One region of the Janibacter sp. CFPM2_SD2 genome, then DNA from elsewhere that is predicted to be linked to it. Evidence: predicted binding sites of a transcription regulator. Region 1 holds the regulator's gene; each other region holds the start of a gene.
What was found. The regulator HrcA, encoded in region 1, represses chaperone genes, less so after heat shock. The targets are predictions, from matches to a motif close to TTNGCACTCGNNNNNNNCGAGTGCNAA.

Region 2: the regulator HrcA is predicted to act here: its motif matches at 3,174-3,200, upstream of groES (co-chaperone GroES).
Region 3: the regulator HrcA is predicted to act here: its motif matches at 3,564-3,590, upstream of AC2W7J_RS01960 (Hsp20/alpha crystallin family protein).

What each region holds. Positions count from the first base shown of each region.
Region 1 covers NZ_JBNFOF010000013.1:24,059-30,554, reverse strand. Annotated here, with positions in the region: gene AC2W7J_RS02530 (trimeric intracellular cation channel family protein) at 1-526, shown strand, start outside; gene fabG (3-oxoacyl-ACP reductase FabG) at 581-1,336, shown strand; partial or broken gene AC2W7J_RS02520 (DUF3097 domain-containing protein) at 1,631-2,511, opposite strand; gene hrcA (heat-inducible transcriptional repressor HrcA) at 2,653-3,687, shown strand; gene dnaJ (molecular chaperone DnaJ) at 3,746-4,870, shown strand; partial or broken gene AC2W7J_RS02505 (16S rRNA (uracil(1498)-N(3))-methyltransferase) at 4,876-5,617, shown strand; partial or broken gene AC2W7J_RS02500 (PhoH family protein) at 5,752-6,496, shown strand, end outside.
Region 2 covers NZ_JBNFOF010000071.1:5,043-11,538, forward strand. Annotated here, with positions in the region: partial or broken gene serA (phosphoglycerate dehydrogenase) at 1-845, shown strand, start outside; partial or broken gene groL (chaperonin GroEL) at 1,045-2,564, opposite strand; gene groES (co-chaperone GroES) at 2,744-3,040, opposite strand; gene AC2W7J_RS08640 (THUMP-like domain-containing protein) at 3,245-4,492, shown strand; gene AC2W7J_RS08645 (MFS transporter) at 4,554-5,801, shown strand; gene AC2W7J_RS08650 (hypothetical protein) at 5,853-6,143, opposite strand; partial or broken gene AC2W7J_RS08655 (glycoside hydrolase family 3 N-terminal domain-containing protein) at 6,310-6,496, shown strand, end outside.
Region 3 covers NZ_JBNFOF010000010.1:18,404-24,899, forward strand. Annotated here, with positions in the region: gene AC2W7J_RS01945 (NAD(P)/FAD-dependent oxidoreductase) at 1-1,430, shown strand, start outside; gene AC2W7J_RS01950 (SRPBCC family protein) at 1,447-1,893, shown strand; gene AC2W7J_RS01955 (aromatic acid exporter family protein) at 2,257-3,135, shown strand; gene AC2W7J_RS01960 (Hsp20/alpha crystallin family protein) at 3,753-4,151, shown strand; gene AC2W7J_RS01965 (CinA family protein) at 4,221-4,691, opposite strand; gene glnA (type I glutamate--ammonia ligase) at 4,801-6,225, opposite strand; gene AC2W7J_RS01975 (RDD family protein) at 6,433-6,496, shown strand, end outside.

The sequences.
Region 1 (6,496 bases):
GCTGGCCGTCGTCTCCGCGCTCGGCGGCGGCGCGATCCGCGACGTGCTGCTCAACGTGCAGCCGGTCGCCCTGACCGACCTGCGCTACCTGACGGTGGCCCTCGTCGCGGCGGCCATCTCCTTCCTCGTCCCGCTCGAGGGGCGCCGGTGGCGTCAGGTCTTCCCCTGGATCGACGGCGTGGCCCTCGGCACCTGGGCGGTCGTCGGCACGCAGAAGGCGCTGCTCGCCGACATCCACTGGTTCCCGGCCATCCTGCTCGGCGTCATCACCGCCTGCGGTGGCGGCGTCGTGCGCGACATGATGCTCGGCAACGTGCCGGTGATCCTCCAGCGCTCCGAGCTCTACGCCACGGCGGCCTTCGCCGGGGGCGCGACCCTCGTCCTGCTCCACCTCATGACCACCGGGCCGCTCGCCTCGCTCGGCGCGCTCGTCGTCGGCGGCGGGGTCTGCCTGCTCGCGCGCAAGCGTGGCTGGATGCTCCCGACCGAGCCGCGGTGGCCGGCGAGCCGCATCCGCCGGCGGTGACCGGTCGGCGGACGCCCCTGTGCGGCACCGGATCCCATGACGCACGATGAGGGCATGACCACGACTCGCACCGCCATCGTCACCGGGGCCGCGCGCGGCATCGGCCGCGCCATCGCCCTCCGTCTCGCCACCGACGGTCACCACGTGGCCGTCCTCGACCTCGACGAGTCGGCCTGCCAGGTCGTCGTCGACGAGATCACCGAAGGGGGCGGCACCGCCCTGGCCGTGGGCGTGGACGTCTCCGACGCCGAGCAGGTCGAGGCGGGCGTCGCCCGCGTCGCCGAGGAGCTCGGCGCCCCCACGCTGCTCGTCAACAACGCAGGCATCATCCGCGACAACATGCTCTTCAAGATGTCCGTCGACGACTGGGACTCGGTCATGGCGGTCCACCTGCGCGGTGCCTTCCTCATGACCAAGGCCGCCCAGGCCCACATGACCGCGGAGAAGTACGGCCGCATCGTCAACCTCAGCTCGACCTCCGCCCTCGGCAACCGCGGCCAGACGAACTACTCCGCCGCCAAGGCCGGCATGCAGGGCTTCACCAAGACCCTGGCCATCGAGCTCGGCAAGTTCGGCGTGACGGCCAACGCGATCGCCCCCGGCTTCATCCAGACGGACATGACGGCCGCGACCGCCGAGCGCATCGGCGTGCCCTTCGAGGACTTCCTCGCCCACGCGGCGAAGGAGACCCCCGTCGGCCGCGTCGGCCAGCCCGAGGACATCGCCGCCACCGCCTCCTTCCTCCTGTCCGAGGAGGCCGGCTTCGTCTCCGGCCAGGTCATCTACGTCGCCGGCGGTCCGAGGGACTGATCCTTCGGGCGAAGGCTCCGGCGGGAGACGGGTCCGGTGGGCGAAGGGGGATGTCGGCGCCCGCCGAAGTCCTTCGTCTTCCTGGGACGCACGTTGTCGTGCCTGACTTCGGCTTGATGTGCGCCGACATCCCCCTTCGCTCGCCGTCCTGAGCCGAGTCACCTTGGCCGGGAAGCTCGTCCGTGGCCGGGAAGTCTGCTGGTGACCGCGCAATAGCCCGGCCACCAGCAGGTTTCCCGGCCGGACTCGGACTTCCCGGCCAGGCCGGCATCGAGGCGTGCTGGCGCTCGCTCCTCAGCCCTCGGGGGCGGTGACGAAGTCGATGAGCTCCTCGACGCGGCCGAGGAGGGCGGGCTCGAGGTCGGCGTAGGAGCGGACCGTGCCGAGGATCTGCTTCCAGGCGCGGGCGATGTCGGCCTGGGAGTCATGGGGCCAGCCGAGGTGCGCGCAGATGCCGCGCTTCCACTCCATGGAGCGCGGGATCGTCGGCCACGCGTCCATGCCGAGGCGCTGGGGGCGCACCGACTGCCACACGTCGACGTAGGGGTGACCGAGGACCAGCACGTGCTCGGGCGCGACCTTGTTGGCCTCGGCGACGATCCTGGACTCCTTGCTGCCGGGCACGAGGTGGTCGACGAGCACGCCCATCCGGCGGCCCCTGCCCGGTGCGAAGTCGCGGATGGCCGCGGCGAGGTCGTCGACGCCGTCGAGCATCTCGACGACGACGCCCTCGACCCGCAGGTCATGGCCCCAGACCTTCTCGACCAGCTCGGCGTCGTGGCGGCCCTCGACGAAGATCCGCGACCCGATGGCGACTCTGGCCTTGGCGTCGTGGACGGCGACGGAGCCGCTCGCGGTGCGGGAGGCCTGTTGCTCGGCCGCGGCGAGGGCGGCGCGCTGGGCCCCCTTCGGTGCGGTGAGCGAGACCGGGGCGCCGTCGACGAGGAAGCCACCGCCGAGCGGGAAGGCCCGCACCCTGCCGCGCGGTCCTCGAGGTGGACGACGTGCACGCCGCCCGCCTTCTCCACCGCGACGACGGCGCCGACCCACCCGGTCTCGACGTCCTCGACGACCGTTCCGCGGGTGGCCTCGAGGGCACGGGAGGTGGGCCGCGCCAGCCTGCCCTTCGACTTCCAGTCGCCGGAGAGCACGTCCTTGCCGTATCGATCGCTCACGAGGGGTGACCGTAGGCGCACACCGGGGGAGTGGTCGGCGCGGCACGCCGGGGTCGTTGGAATGCCTCCGACGGTCGTAGACTTGGCACTCAGGTGGACCGAGTGCCAGCGGTCCCGGAGTGGGTGACGAAGGAGGACGTCATGAGCCAGGAGCGGCGGATGGCCGTGCTCAGCGCCATCGTGGAGGACTACGTGCAGACCTCGGAGCCGGTCGGCTCCAAGGCGCTGCTCGACCGCCACCAGCTCAACGTCTCGGCGGCGACCGTGCGCAACGACATGGCCGCCCTCGAGGACGAGGGACTGATCATCGCGCCGCACACGTCGGCCGGGCGCATCCCCACCGACGCCGGCTACCGGCTCTTCGTCGACCGGCTCCAGGCGATCCGCCCGATGTCGCGCGGCGAGCGGGCGGCGATCACCGACTACCTCGAGGGCGCCGACGAGCTCGACGTCGTCCTCGAGCGCACCGTGCGGCTGCTGTCGACCCTGACCCGCCAGGTCGCGGTCGTGCAGTACCCCTCGCTCACCCGCAGCACGGTCAAGCACATCGAGCTCGTCCCGATGAGCGAGACCCGGCTCATGGTCGTCGTCATCATGGGCACCGGCCGCGTCGAGCAGCGCATCGTGCCGACGAGCGTCGACTACCTGAGCAGCCAGGGCGCCGAGGCCCTCGCACGTGCGCGCGGCCGGATCAACGCCGCGACCCGCGACCTGCGGCTCGCCGACGCGATCACCGCGCTGCGCACCCTGGCCGTCGAGGACGACGAGACCGAGGACGCCCTGACGGCCGGGGTCATCGCGGCCGTCGAGGACGCCCTCGCGCAGGAGCGCGCGACCAAGGTGACGCTCGCCGGCACCGCCAACCTCGCGCGCAGCTCGAGCGACTTCCCGATGACCCTCGAGCCGGTGCTCGACGCGCTCGAGCAGCACGTCGTCCTGCTCAAGCTGCTGAGCGTCGAGGCCGGTCAGACCGCGGCCGGCGTCTCGGTGCGCATCGGCTCCGAAAATCCCGTGTCCGGGCTGCAGGGCACCTCGCTCGTCACCTCCGGCTACGGCTCCGGCGACGAGCAGGTCGGCGCCGTCGGTGTGCTCGGCCCCACCCGCATGGACTACCCGGCGGCCATGGCGCAGGTGCGCGCCGTCGCCACCTATCTCTCGCGGATCGTGGACGCCTGACGGGCGACCGCACCGCGCACGACCACCCGACCCCCACCACCCACCGAGGACGTCACGCGTGAACGACTACTACGAGGACCTGGGCGTCAGCCGCGAGGCGACGCCCGAGGAGATCAAGCGGGCCTACCGCAAGCTGGCCCGCACCCTGCACCCCGACGTCAACCCCGGCCCGGAGGCCGAGGAGCAGTTCAAGCGGGTCTCGCAGGCCTACGACGTCCTCTCCGACGAGACGAAGCGCCGCCAGTACGACATGGGCGGTGACCCCTACGGCGGCCAGCACGACGGCTTCGGCGCCGGCTTCACCTTCAGCGACATCATGGAGCAGTTCTTCGGGCAGGCGGCCGGCGGCGCCGGGCGCGGTCCGCGCTCCCGCTCGGCGCGCGGCCAGGACGGACTCGTCGGCCTCGAGATCGACCTCGCGACCGCGGTCTTCGGCGGCCAGGAGGAGCTGACGATCGACACGGCCGTCGTCTGCGGCTCGTGCAGCGGCGACGGCGCTCAGCCGGGCACCGGCCGACGCACCTGCGACACCTGTGGCGGTCGCGGCGAGGTCCAGCAGGTCCAGCGCTCCTTCCTCGGCCAGGTCATGACCAGCCGTCCGTGCCCCACCTGCCAGGGCTTCGGCGAGGTCATCCCCAACCCCTGCCACGAGTGCTCCGGCCAGGGCCGGGTGCGCAGCCGTCGCTCGATGAAGGTGCGCATCCCCGCCGGCGTCGACGACGGCACCCGCATCCACCTCGAGGGCGAAGGGGAGGTCGGTCCCGGTGGCGGGCCGGCCGGCGACCTCTACGTCGAGCTGCGCGTGCGTCAGCACGAGACCTTCACCCGCCGTGGCGACGACCTGCACGCCTCGGTCGCCGTGCCGATGACCGCAGCCGCCCTCGGCGTGACGATGAGCTTCGCCACCCTCGACGGCGAGCAGGAGATCACCATCAAGCGCGGCACCCAGCCGGGCGACACGATCGTCCTGCCCGGCCTCGGTGTGACGCACCTGCGGCGCGAGGGTCGCGGCGACCTCGTCATCCACGTCGACGTGCGCACGCCGACCCGCCTCGACGACGAGCAGGAGCGCCTGCTGCGTGAGCTCGCGGCGGCCCGTGACGAGGAGCAGCCCGACGGCGAGCTCGACGACGTCGACTCCGGCTTCGTCGGACGCCTGCGCCACGCCTTCAAGGGTCGCTGACCCCGGTGACCGCACCGCTCTTCGTCGTCGACCCCGGCGCCCTCGACGGCCTCGCCCCTGACGCGCTCGTCGAGCTCACCGGCCCCGAGGCCCACCACGCGGCGACCGTCGTCCGTCTCGGCGTGGGCGAGGAGGTGCTCGTCGCCGACCGGCACGGGGCGCGGGTGCTCACCGAGGTGACCGAGGTCGGTCGCGACCTCGTGCGCCTGCGGGTGCTGGGGCGGGCCGACGAGCCGGAGCCCTCCCTTCGCCTCGTGCTCGTGCAGGCCCTGGCCAAGGACGGCCGCGACGAGGACGCCGTCGAGGCGGCCACCGAGCTCGGCGTCGACGCCGTCGTGCCGTGGCAGGCCGACCGGTCGATCGTGCGGTGGAAGGGGCCCAAGGTCGACAAGGGCCGACGCAAGTGGACCCATGTCGTCGAGCGCGCCGCCAAGCAGTCGCGCCGCGGCCGCTGGCCGCACGTCGAGGAGCTCGTCGGCAGCGCGGGGCTCGTCGAGCGCTTCGCCGGAGCCACCCCCTTCGTCCTGCACGAGGACGCCACCCTTCCGCTGGCGACGGCGGACCTGCCGGGCGAAGGGGAGGTCCTCCTCGTCGTCGGGCCCGAGGGCGGGATCTCGCCGCAGGAGCTCGAGCGCTTTCGTCGCCGCCGGCGCCCAGCCGGTGCGGCTGGGCAGCGAGGTCCTGCGGGCCTCCACCGCAGGCCCGGCAGCCATCGCCGTGCTCAGCGCGATGGGCCGCTGGCGATGATCGCCCCGGCGCCGAGCCCGTAGAATCAGCACCACGATGCCCTCATCAGACCAGCCCGACCTGCGCGCCCTCGACGCGATCACCGACGACCCCCGCGCGGTGCCCCCGGCACCGCCCCACGGGTCCAGCAGACCATCGTCCTGCCCGACAACGTCCAGATGGTCAGCCTCCTCGGCCCGACCGACGAGCTCCTGCGGACGATGGAGCGAGCCTTCCCTCGCACTGAGATCCTCGTGCGCGGCAACGAGTTCCGCCTCCAGGGCCCGAGCGGTGACCTCGAGGTCATCGACCGCCTGCTCGACGAGCTCATCGAGATCCTCGAGGCCGGGCAGCCGCTCAACAAGGACGCCGTCAGCGCTCGATCACCATGCTGCGCGGCCAGACCCGCGAGCGGCCGGCCGACGTGCTGACGACCAACATCGTCTCCAACCGCGGCCGCACGATCCGACCCAAGACGCTGGGGCAGAAGCACTACGTCGACGCGATCGGCGACAACACCGTCGTCTTCGGCATCGGCCCCGCCGGCACCGGCAAGACCTATCTCGCCATGGCCAAGGCCGTGGCGGCCCTGCAGGCCAAGCAGGTCAACCGGATCATCCTCACCCGGCCGGCGGTCGAGGCGGGGGAGAAGCTCGGCTTCCTGCCCGGCACGCTCAACGACAAGATCGACCCCTACCTGCGCCCGCTCTACGACGCGCTGCACGACATGATCGACCCCGAGACGATCCCGCGGCTCATGGCGGCGGGGACCATCGAGGTGGCGCCGCTGGCCTTCATGCGCGGTCGCACGCTCAACGACTCCTTCATCATCCTCGACGAGGCGCAGAACACCTCGCCCGAGCAGATGAAGATGTTCCTCACCCGCCTCGGCTTCGGCTC
Region 2 (6,496 bases), on a different contig from region 1:
ATGCCGCGCTCCACGCCGGCGTCTGGGACAAGTCGGCGAAGGGAGCCCACGAGGTCCGCGGCCGCACCCTCGGCATCGTCGGCTACGGCAACATCGGCGCCCAGCTGTCCGTCGTCGCCGAGGCCTTCGGCATGCACGTCTCCTTCTACGACCTCGAGGACAAGCTGCCGCTCGGCAACGCCAAGAAGTGCGACAGCCTCGACGAGCTGCTCGAGACCTGCGAGACGATCACGCTCCACGTCGATGGTCGCGCGGGCAATGCCGGCACCTTCGGCGCCGAGCAGTTCGCGAAGATGCGCCCGCGCAGCCTCTTCCTCAACCTCTCCCGCGGCTTCGTCGTCGACCTCGAGGCCCTGCGCGACAACCTCGTCTCCGGGCACATCGCCGGCGCGGCCGTCGACGTCTTCCCGAGCGAGCCCAAGAAGGCGGGCGACCCCTTCGAGAACTGCCTGCAGGGCATCCCCAACGTCATCCTCACCCCGCACGTCGGCGGCTCCACCGAGGAGGCGCAGTACGACATCGGTCGCTACGTCGCCGGCAAGCTGCGCGACTGGGCCGACACCGGTGCGACCTCGATGTCGGTCAACGTCCCCGCCGTCGCCGCTCCGGTCGCCGCCGGCAGCACCCGCATCCTCCACCTGCACAAGAACGTCCCCGGCGTCCTCGCCCGGGTCAACACGATCCTGTCCGAGGGCGACGTCAACATCGACAGCCAGCAGCTGAGCACCAAGGGCGAGTACGGCTACGCCGTCACCGACCTCGCGAGCAACCTGCCCGCCGACACCGAGCAGCGCCTGCGCGACCTGCCGGAGACCGTCGAGGTCCGGGTCATCGTCACGGCCTGATCCCCCCTTCGCGAGTGGAGGTGGTGGGGACCGGATAGCCGGTCGCCACCACCTCCACCCATGTCCGGACGAAGGGAGGTCACTCCCGATCGCGGATCCGCCGAGCGCCCGTGGCGCGTCGCACCTCAACCACCGGCGCATGACGAAGGGGGGCGGCGCACCGGTTGGTGCGCCGCCCCCCTTCGCTCAGGTCAGGACGTCAGTGCGAGTGGCCGTGGCCCTCGTCCTCGTCCTCCTTCTTGTCCACGACGAGCGTGTCGGTGGTCAGGACCATCGACGCGATCGAGGCGGCGTTGACGAGCGCGGAGCGGGTGACCTTGACCGGGTCGATGACGCCCTGGCCGATGAGGTCGCCGTACTCGCCCGTCGCGGCGTTGAGGCCCTGACCCGGGGTCAGCTCCTGCACCTTGGCGACGGCGACGTAGCCCTCGAGGCCGGCGTTCTCGGCGATCCAGCGCAGCGGCTCGACACCGGCGGTGCGCACGATGTTGGCGCCGACCTGCTCGTCACCCTCGAGCTGCACGGCGTCGAGCGCGGAGACCGCGTGCGCCAGGGCGGAGCCACCGCCGGCGACGATGCCCTCCTCGATGGCCGCACGGGTCGCGGAGATCGCGTCCTCGATGCGGTGCTTCTTCTCCTTGAGCTCGACCTCGGTGTGGGCACCGACCTGGATGACGCAGACGCCACCGGCGAGCTTGGCGAGGCGCTCCTGGAGCTTCTCGCGGTCCCAGTCGGAGTCGGTGCGCTCGATCTCGGACTTGATCTGGTTGACCCGACCGGTCACGTCGTCGGCGGCACCCTGGCCGTCGATGATCGTCGTGTTGTCCTTGGTGACGACGATGCGACGGGCCTGGCCGAGGTCCTCGAGACCGACCTGGTCGAGCTTGAGGCCGACCTCCTCGGCGATGACCTGACCGCCCGTGAGGATCGCCATGTCCTGGAGCATCGCCTTGCGGCGGTCGCCGAAGCCGGGAGCCTTGACGGCCGCGACGTTGAAGACGCCCTTGAGCTTGTTGACGACGAGCGTCGAGAGGGCCTCGCCGTCGATGTCCTCGGCGATGACAAGCAGCGGCTTGCCGGACTGCACGACCTTCTCCAGCACCGGGAGGATCTCCTGGATGTTGGAGATCTTGCCCTGGTTGATCAGGACGTAGGCGTCCTCGAGGACACCCTCCATGCGCTCCGGGTCGGTGACGAAGTAGGGGCTGATGTAGCCCTTGTCGAACTGCATGCCCTCGGTGAAGTCGAGCGCGGTCTCGGCGGTCGAGGACTCCTCGACGGTGATGACGCCGTCCTTGCCGACCTTGTCGAAGGCGTCGGCGATGATCCCGCCGATGCCCTGGTCCTGGGCGGACAGCGAGGCGACCTGGGCGATCTCGTCCTTGCCCTCGACCTCACGGGCGGTCTCGAGCAGGCGGGCCGAGACGGCCTCGACGGCCTTGTCGATGCCGCGCTTGAGGCCGGACGGGGCGGCGCCCGCGGCAACATTGCGCAGGCCCTCCTTGACCATGGCCTGGGCGAGGACGGTCGCGGTCGTCGTGCCGTCACCGGCGACGTCGTTGGTCTTGGTGGCGACCTCCTTGGCGAGCTGGGCGCCGAGGTTCTCGTAGGGGTCCTCGAGCTCATCTCGCGGGCGATGGTCACGCCGTCGTTGGTGATCGTCGGGGCGCCCCACTGCTTGTCGATGACGACGTTGCGGCCCTTGGGGCCGAGCGTCACCTTGACGGCGTTGGCGAGCTGGTCGACGCCGCGCTGGAGGGCGTCACGGGCGGAGTCGTTGAACTCCAGTTCCTTGGCCATGTCTGTCCTTTGGTTCTAACGAAGGGGGGAAAGGCGACGCCCCGGAGGGCCCGGGAGAGGGCCGCACCCGGGGCGTCAGCTGTGAGTCGTGCGCAGGCTCAGGCGAGGATCGCGAGCACGTCGCGGGCGGAGAGGATGAGGTACTCCTCGCCGCCGTGCTTGATCTCGGTGCCGCCGTACTTGGAGTAGATGACGCGGTCGCCGACGGAGATGTCCATCGGGACGCGCTCGTCACCGTCGTCGTTGAAGCGGCCGGGGCCGACGGCGACGACCTCGCCCTCCTGCGGCTTCTCCTTGGCGGTGTCCGGGATGACGAGGCCGGAGGCGGTGGTCTGCTGCGCCTCGATGCCCTTGACGACGATCCGGTCCTCGAGCGGCTTGATGGAAACCGACACGGTGACTCCTTCTGTGGGGACGAATGTGTGAGTTCTGGGGCGAAGCCGGGCCGGGCGCCGTCGCGGGGGTCGTCCAACCGTGGCATCTGGCACTCGCCAGTGGTGAGTGCCAAGAGCAAATCTAGGCCGCCGTTTGGCACTCGGTCAACCCGAGTGCCAGCGCCCGGTCGGATAGGTCCGCCGTGCCGAGCACGATGCGTGACAATGGCGCACGTGGACCCGACGACCGTGCGCTGGCTGGCCTCCCCCGAGGGGCACGCGTCCCTGCACGGCCTGCCCGAGTACCGCGAGGCGGACGCGGTCGGTCTGGCCTCGCGGCTGCGGGCGGCGGGCCACTCCACCGAGCGCGTCGCCGCGCTCCTGACGCAGAAGCGTCTGCAGGCTCGCGCGCAGGAGAAGTTCGGCGAGTTCGCCGAGGGCATGCTCTTCACCCCCGACGGGCTCGAGCAGGCCAGCCGCCTCGAGGTCGCCGCCACCCACGCCGGGCGCTACGCGACCGCGAGCCTGGCAACCGTCCACGACCTCGGCTGCGGCATCGGCTCCGACGCGATGGCGATGAGCGCCCTCGGTGTCACCGTCCACGGGATCGACGCCGACCCGCTCTCTGCCGCCATCGCCGACGTCAACCTGCGCCCCTGGCCCGACAGCCGGGCCCGCACCGGCGTGGCCGAGGACTTCGAGGCACCGCTGGACCCGCTGCACTCGCGGACCGGCGTCTGGCTCGACCCGGCGCGCCGCACGCCCGGCGTCACCGACCGGAGCGGGCGCACGCGACGGGTCTTCCGGCTCGACGAGATCTCGCCGTCGTGGGACTTCGTGCTGTCGGTGGCCCGCGACGTGCCGGCCACGGGCGCCAAGCTCTCCCCTTCGCTCCCCCACGACATCCCGCCGCTCGGCACCGAGGCCCAGTGGACCTCGTGGCAGGGCACCGTCCTGGAGTGCACCGTCTGGTGGGGCCCGCTCGTCAAGGAGGCCGGACGCAGCGCCCGCGTCCTGCGCAAGGGCGCGCCCCCGGTCGAGGTGGACCAGCGCACCTGCGAGGAAGATCCCGCCGCGGCCGCCTCGCTCGCCGAGACGGGGCGTTGGCTCTACGAGGCCGACCGAGCCGTCAACCGGGCCGGGCTCATCGGCACGGTCACCGGCGCCGTCAGCGGGATGGAGCTCGAGGCCGGGCTGGGCTACGTCACCAGCGACGAGGCGCTCGACCTCGGCCACGCCCGCCGCTACGAGGTGCTCGAGGCGATGCCCTTCTCCGTCAAGGGGTTGCGAGGCTGGCTGCGCGAGCGCGGCATCACCGGTCTGACGGTCAAGAAGCGGGGCATCCGCCTCGACGAGGACCAGCTGCGCAAGCAGCTGAAGATCGGGCGCGGCGCCGGTGACGGCGAGAGCGCGACCGTCGTACTCACCCGCGTCGGTGGTGAGCAGGTCGTGCTCGTCGTCGCCCCCACCTAATCACCCCTCGGTGTATCTTGACGTCAAGACATATATCTTGATGTCAAGAAAAGGGAGTGCCATGACCACGTGGCTCGCACGCGTCCTGCCCCCGAGTGCCCTCGAGCGCGATCTGGCGCTGCAGTGCGTCCTGTCCGCCTTCGCCACCGGCACCTTCATCACGGGCACCGCCGTCTACTTCACCCAGGTCGTCGGACTCTCTGGGTCGCAGGTCGGACTCGGCATGTCCTTGGCCGCACTCGTGGCGCTGGCTCTCCAGCTGCCGATGGGCCGACTCACAGATCGAGTGGGCGCAAAGCCCCTGTGGGTGCTCGCCTCGACTGCCGAGGCCGCCCTCTACTTCGCCTGGCCCCTCATCGGCGGGGTGATCGCCTTCGTCGCCATGCTCTCGGTGCTCGCCGTTGTCGAGACAGCCGGTCGCAATGCCCGCAACGTCTACCGGATCGCGGTCTTCGACCGGGCGACCAGGGTGCGCGCCATGGCGTACATGCGCGCGGCCCGCAACGTCGGCTACACCCTCGGAGCCGGCGCGAGCGGAGTTGCCCTCGGCCTGGGGATCGGTGCAGTGCGGGTTGTCCCCCTGATCACGGCGGGCCTACTCGTCCTCAACGCGGCCATGATCGCCGGCCTGCTGCCCGCGATCCGACGCACGGTCGAGGCCACGACCGTCGCCGACACCGTCGGTGCCGCACCCGCGGCCTGGCGCAACACGGGCTTCGTGCTGCTGGCGATGTGCAACGGCGTGATCTCCTCCAACCAGGTGCTCCTCAACGTCGTCGTGCCACTGTGGCTCGTCGAGCGCACCGACGCTCCCCCGGTGCTCCTCGCCTGGCTCTTCGGCACCAACACGGTGCTGGCGGTCCTCCTGCAGGTCCGCGCCTCCCGGGTGGCCGACTCCGTCGACGGCTCGCTGCGGGCCGTGCGGTGGTCAGGCTGGGCCTTCGTCATCTCGTGCGCCCTGATCGCCGTCACGCACGAGACGATCGGGTGGGTCTCGATCGTGCTCATCTGGGCGGGCCACGTCACCATCACCGGCGCGGAGCTGTGGCAGTCGGCCGCCGACTGGGGCCTGACGTCGGAGCTGTCCGACCACCGCCGCCTCGGCGACTACCAGGGCGTGTGGGGCATGGGCTACCAGCTCGAGCCGATCATCTTCCCTGCCCTCTACACCTTCCTCGCGCTCCAGTGGGGCACACCCGGCTGGATCGTCATCGCCACCATCGGCGTGTTCGCGGCGGCGCTGGCCCACCCCGCCGCCCGCATGGCGGAGCGCCACCTCGCCCGGGTCGGCGCACCCGTCAGCGCCTGAGCACACCCGTGCCACCGCAGGTAGCCTGCACCCCATGCCGACCCGAGCCAGTCACCTGACCCGCGCCGCTGCAGGCCTCGCCGTCCTCGCCCTCGCAGGGTGCGGCGCCGACTCCGGGGAGGGCAGCTCGACCTCCTCCTCGTCGACCTCGGGTGCGAAGACGTCGACCTCGACGACCTCGACGTCGGCGACGTCCTCCCCTTCGTCCTCGTCGAAGACGTCGTCCTCGAGCTCCTCCTCGCGCACGACCTCCGCCACCGCCTCCGGCCCGGACGCGAGCGCCTGCGTCGAGCAGGTGCGCGAGGCGATGACGCCGACCCAGCAGGCCGGGCAGCTGCTCATGGCGGCGATGCAGCCGGGGCCTGCGACCGGTCTCGACGGGCCGATCGGGGCACAGGGTCTGGGCTCGATGCTCTACCTCGGCGGTTGGAAGGACAGCGGGACCGTCGCGGCCGCGAGCCAGCACCTGCAGGACGTCTCCCCGACCGTCGACGGCACGAAGGTCGGCATGCTCGTCGCCGCCGACCAGGAGGGTGGCGAGGTTCAGCAGCTCACCGGCTCCGGATTCACGTCCATGCCCTCGGGCCTCGAGCAGGCCCAGCTGCCCGACCTGCGCTCCTCCGCCAAGGGGTGGGGGGCCGAGCTCAAGCAGGCCGGCGTCAACGTCAACCTCGCCCCGACCGCCGACACCGTCC
Region 3 (6,496 bases), on a different contig from region 1:
GTGACGACGTCGTCGTCGGCGCCGGTATCACCGGGCTGACCACGTCCCTGCTGCTGGCCCGCGCTGGGCGCGATGTCGTCGTCCTCGAGGCGCGCGATCTCGGCTCCGTCGCCACCGGCAACACGACGGCAAAGGTCTCCCTGCTGCAGGGGACGAAGTACAGCACCCTGCTGCGTCGCCACCCCGTCGACGTCGCCTCCGCCTACCTCGAGGCCAACCGAGCCGGCCAGGACTGGGTGCTGGAGTACTGCCAGGCGCAGGGGATCGCGGTCCAGCGACGCGACGCGGTGACCTATGCCCCCGACACCGATCGAGGTCGCCGCGCGGCCCTGCGCGAGCACGAGGCCGCGACGGCGGTGGGGCTGGCCACGCGCTGGAGCGACGACCTGCCCGTTCCCTTCCCGCACGCCGGGGGCGTGGTGCTGGCCGACCAGGCACAGCTCGACCCGATGGAGTTGCTGCACGGTCTCGTCGCGGATCTGCGTGCCGCCGATGGCCGGGTGGTCACCGGTGCCCGCGTCCAGCACGTCTCGGTGATCGGCCGGCCCACGGTGCGCTGGGACGGCGGTCGGCTGTCGAGCGACACCATCGTCCTGGCCACCGGCGCGCCCACCGTGGACCGCGCGCTCCACTTCGCCCGGCTCGAGCCGCAGCGCTCCTACGCCCTGGCCTTCGACCACCCGGACCCTCCGGACCTGATGCTGCTCAGCGCCCACGGCAGCAGCCGATCCGTGCGCGATGCACCCGGCGACGGGGCCGCCCGTCGCCTCCTGGTCGGCGGAGAGGGTCACACCGTGGGCCGGGCCCGGCACGAGCAGGGCCACCTGGACCGCTTGCGGGAGTGGACGGCGGAGCACTTCCCGCAGGCGGTGGAGACCCACCACTGGTCGGCGCAGGACTACACCTCGCCCGACGCGCTGCCGCGCGTGGGACTCCTGCCGCTGGGGCGTTGCCGGGTCCACGTGGCCACCGGGTTCGCGAAGTGGGGGATGACGAACGGGGCCGCTGCCGCGTTGGCCGTGTCCGGGCAGATCCTCGGCGACCCGGTGGCGTGGGCGCAGCGTCTGCACCGCGGGCGCGGGCGCCTCCCCGCGGCTGTGGGAATGGCCCGAATCAACGCGGGCGTCGCCGCAGCCGGTTCCCTGGAACTGGGACGCGCGGCCCTGAAGCCGTTGCCCAAGCACGTGCCGGAAGGTGAAGGCGCCGTCGGCCGCGAGGGGCTGCTGCCGGTCGACCATCGACGGGCGCACGTGCACCGTCACGGCGATCTGCACCCACCTCGGTGGGGTGCTCGAGTGGAACGATGCCGACCAGAGCTACGACTGCCCCCTCCACGGCTCGCGCTTCGCGCCGACCGGGGAGGTCCTCGAGGGACCCGCCACCCGAGCCCTCGCCCTGCGCGACGACGACCATTCCTGAAACATCCCTGAACCGGAGGATTTCTGCATGAGCGAGAACACCACCCTCATCGACGCCTCGACCGCGGACGTCTGGTCGGTGCTGAGCGACGGCTGGCTCTACCCCCTGTGGGTCGTCGGTGCCTCGAGGATGCGCGATGTCGATGCGGACTGGCCCGCTGCCGGCAGCCGCATCCACCATTCGGTCGGCGTCTGGCCCGGGTTGGTCGACGACCACACCCGGGTGCTCGCATCGGACCCCGACCGATCCCTCACCCTGTGCGCGCGCGCCTGGCCGGTGGGGAAGGCCGAGGTCCGGCTCACCCTGACACCATCGGGTGAACAGACCGAGGTGGCCATCCACGAGGACGTCGTCTCCGGGCCGGGGGTGCTCGTGCCGGGGCTGGTGCGTCAGCCGGCCCTGATGTGGCGCAATTCCGAGACTCTGCGCCGTCTGCGTCTGCTCGTGGAGGGGCGCGCCGGCCGGACCGCATGAGGCTGAGCGCGCGTCGCGAGAGCCTGAGTGGGCGACGCCTGACCGCGTCCGTGGGTGACCCTGCCGGCCACGCGCGACCGCACGCCCCTGAGACGCTGACGGGTCCGTGACGACGTTTGGCGCGGTGCTCACGGTGGGGTCTACTGGCCGGGTGGACGCACTGAACGCACCGAGGTGGACGTCACGGGCGAGATCGTGGCTCTCGTCCCCGGTGACCCAGACCGACTTCCTGCAGCTGCTCAAGGCCACCGTGGCCGCCGTCGGCGCCTGGGTCCTGGCCGAGCTGGTGTGGGAGCTGAAGCAGGCCTACCTGGCGCCGTGGGTGGCATTGCTGACCGTCCATGCCACGGTCTACCGGACGATGTGGCGCGGCCTGCAGACGGTGATCACGTCGGGCTGGGCATCCTCCTGGCGCTCGTGGTCGTCGAGCTCTTCGAGGTCACAGCCTGGTCGTTCGGTCTGGCGCTGCTCATGGGCCTCGCCCTCTCCCGTCTGCGGGTCCTGCGCGACGAGGGCATCACCGTGGCGACAACCGTGCTGTTCGTCCTCGCGACCGGGTACAACATCCCGGACTCTCGGGCCATTGACCTGCTGCCCGACCGCCTGCTGAGCACAGCCATCGGCGTGGTCGTGGCGCTGCTCGTCAACCTCCTGGTGCTGCCGCCGCTGTACGACAGCAGCGCCCAGCGACAGATCGACGACGTGGACCGCAGGCTGGGGGCTCTGCTGGTGGACATGGCCCAGCAGCTGCGCGAGCCGCGCAAGGAGCAGGAGGAGGCCGACTGGATCGAGACGACGAGATCCATCGACACCGATCTGACGGAGGCGTGGTCGCTCGTGCGCACCGCGCAGGAGGGACGGTCCTGGAACCCGCGGCACAGGCTCCATCCGGGTCAGCACCTGGAGACCTACCCGCAGATCCTGGTGCGGCTCGAGGAGGGCGTCAGCCTGGTGCGCAGCATCGCACGGCACGTACGCGAGTCCAGCCGTGCGTCGCAGGAATGGGATCCGCGCTTCCGCGATCGCTACATCGACCTCCTCGAGAACCTGGGTCGGCGCATCGCCGACCCTGACGCGGACGTGGCCGAGGTGCGTGAGGATCTGCGTCGCCTGTCCGAGGACCTGTCGACCGAGGATCTGTCCGGTTTGCTGTGGCCGTTGTACGGCGCCCTCATCGCCAACCTCCAGGTCCTCATCGACGTCGTCGACGACGTGGCCACGGCGGAGCCGGTGCGCACCTGAGGCTGCGAGACCGCGCGTCAGTCATGGCGCAGGGGTCGACCAGCTGCGATCGGCGCTGTGTGAAGGGCCTCGCGTTCGAGTCGACGTACGGGGAGGATGGACTCATGCCCATCCAGCTCCTCGTCGTCGACGGCTGCCCCATCAGCAGGTGGCCGGTGAGCACCTGAGCCGGGCCTTGGCCGCCGTCGGCCGGTCCGCGACGTGGAGGCGGTGCGGGTCAGGACCCCGGAAGAGGCGCAGGAATGGGGTTTCACGGGTCACGGTCCGTGCTGCTGGACGGCCACGACCCCTTCGCTGCACCGGACGCACCGGTCGGGCTCGCCTACCGGAACTACCGCACGCCACTGAGCCCGGACGGCTCTCCCAGCGTCGCGCAGCTGGTCGAGGTGCTGGCCCGTCCATCACGCCAAATTTCCGTCTCCAAAGGGTTGGCACTCTCGGGTAGAGAGTGCTAATTTTGGTGAGGTCAGTTCAGGTACAGCCACCCCCGCGGGGCGGTGGGTGGCCTCATCGTTGGAGGTTGATTTCTGATGATGCGCTCTGATGCACTCACCGAGTTGGACGCCCTCGCGCAGGGCCTCCTGGGGACTCGCTCGACATCACGTTCGCCCCAGTTCATGCCGGTCGACGTCTACCGCATGGAGGATCGCTACTTCGTCCACGCGGACCTTCCGGGCATGGACCCCGGGAGCATCGACGTCAACATGGGTCGCGGCGTCCTGACCCTGACCGCTCACCGCTCGTCCCTGCACGAGCAAGAGGTGCAGTGGTTGACCAGTGAACGCTTCTCCGGCAGTTACCGGCGGCAGATCACCTTCGGGGATGACATCGATCCCGATCAGGTGTCGGCCACCTACGACAACGGGGTCCTGACCGTCGTCCTGCCGGTGAACAAGCGATCGCTGCCGCGAAAGATCTCGGTCGGGACACCGTCCTCCCAGCCGCTCGAAGTGGAGGCGTCCTCCGACCGGGGCGAGGAGTCGTCCAGCACCCGTGATCGCGAGAGTTCCACCTAGTCGCCCCGCGATCCACGCGAAGAGCCCTGCACCCGTGCAGGGCTCTTCGCGTGTCGGGCAGGGCGAAGGTCACGTCAGGAGTCGGTGGATCTCCTGCAGCGCGGACTCGACGGTGTCCTCGAGGGCCTTCGCCGGGTCGTCGGAGCACTCCAGCAGTCGGCTGCCCTCCTCGAACGCGGTCGACCACCCCAGGTACACCGTCCCCGCAGGGTGGCCGTCCTGGTCCTGCGGGCCCCCGACACCCGTGGCGGAGACGGCGATGGTGGCGTCCGTCAGCTCACGCACCCCGCGCGCGAGTTCTTGGGCGGCGGCGCCCGACACGGGATCGAGTCCACGCGTCATGCCCAGGACGGTGGTCTTGACGTCGACGCTGTACGCGACGACGGCGCCGGCAAACCATTGACTGGCATCCTGCCCCCGCCCCAGACGCGCGGCGATGTTCCCGCTCGTCAGGGACTCGGCCACCGCGATCCGGGCGTCGACGGTGCAGGCGGCACGGGCGATCTCGTCGACGAGTTCGTCTGCCGAGGCGGAGGTCACGACCAGAAGGCTAGTACGTCGATGGTGCCGGTGCGAGTGCTGTCGCGCAGCGCGACCCATGACGAAGGGCGGGACCCGTGACCGGGTCCCGCCCTTCGTCAGAGACGGCTCAGATGTCGAAGTACATCTCGAACTCGTGCGGGTGCGGGCGGACCTGCAGCGGGAGCACCTCGTTCTCGTACTTCCACTGGATCCAGGTGTCGATGAGGTCCTGGGTGAAGACGTCGCCCTCGAGCAGGAACTCGTGGTCGGCCTCGAGGGCCTTGAGCACCTCGGGGAGCGAGGTCGGGACCTGCTCGATGGCCTCGTGCTCCTCCGGGGGCAGCTCGTACAGGTCCTTGTCGACCGGCTCCGGGGGCTCGATGCGGTTCTTGATGCCGTCGAGGCCGGCCATCAGCTGCGCCGCGAAGCACAGGTAGGGGTTGCTCGACGGGTCCGGGATGCGGAACTCGACGCGCTTGGCCTTGGGGGAATTGCCCGCGATCGGGATGCGGATGCAGGCCGAGCGGTTGCGGGCCGAGTAGACGAGGTTGATCGGGGCCTCGAAGCCCGGGACCAGGCGGTGGTAGCTGTTGGCCGTCGGGTTGGTGAAGGCGAGCAGCGCGGGGGCGTGCTTGAGCAGACCACCGATGTACCAGCGGGCGATGTCGGACAGGCCGCCGTAGCCCTGCTCGTCGTAGAAGAGCGGCTCGCCGTCCTTCCACAGGGACTGGTGGGTGTGCATGCCCGAGCCGTTGTCGCCGAAGATCGGCTTCGGCATGAAGGTGGCCGTGCGGCCCTCCTGCCAGGCCGTGTTCTTGACGACGTACTTGAACTTCATGATGTCGTCGCCGGACTGGAGCAGGGTGTTGAACTTGTAGTTGATCTCCTGCTGACCCGCGGAGCCGACCTCGTGGTGGGCGCGCTCGACCTCGAGGCCGACGGTCTTCATGTTCAGGCAGATCTTGTCGCGCAGGTCGGCGAAGTGGTCCACCGGCGGCACGGGGAAGTAGCCGCCCTTCATGGCCGTCTTGTAGCCCTGGTTGCCGCCCTCCTCCTTGCGACCGGAGTTCCACTTGGCCTCGATCGAGTCGACGAAGTAGTAGGAGCCCTGCGGCTGGGTGTCGAAGCGCACGTCGTCGAAGACGTAGAACTCGGCCTCGGCGCCGAAGTAGGCGGTGTCGGCGATGCCGGTCGACTTGAGGTAGGCCTCGGCCTTCGCCGCGACGTTGCGCGGGTCGCGGCTGTACTGCTCACCGGTGAAGGGGTCGACGATCGAGAAGTTGACGATGAGCGTCTTCTCCTCGCGGAAGGGGTCCAGGTAGGCGGTCTTGATGTCCGGGACGAGCTTCATGTCGGACTCGTGGATGGCCTGGAAGCCGCGGATCGAGGATCCGTCGAACATCTGGCCCTCGGTGAAGAAGTCCTCGTCGATCGACTCGGCCGGCACGTTGAAGTGCTGCATGATGCCCGGCAGGTCGCAGAAGCGGATGTCGACGAACTTGACGTCCTCGGCCTTGATGAACTCAAGGACCTCGTCAGGGGAGCTGAACAAACCATCCTCCTGGGGTGGGGCGGCAGGCCGCTCTGACCCGCCGCTTCAACTGTTGGTGATGACTGTAGGCACGGCCGGTTTCTCGACCATGACCCGAATGTTTCACCGGTGTTACATGAGACGTGCGTCCCACGTGCTGAGACCAACCCTAGCGCTCGGGACGACGGCCCGGCAGGAGCGTCCACGGGCGTTGCATAGGCTGCCCCGGTGAGCAGCAGCACCGGCCGTCCCGTCCCGACCCCTGACGAAGGGGGGAGCAGCGCCGGTTTTG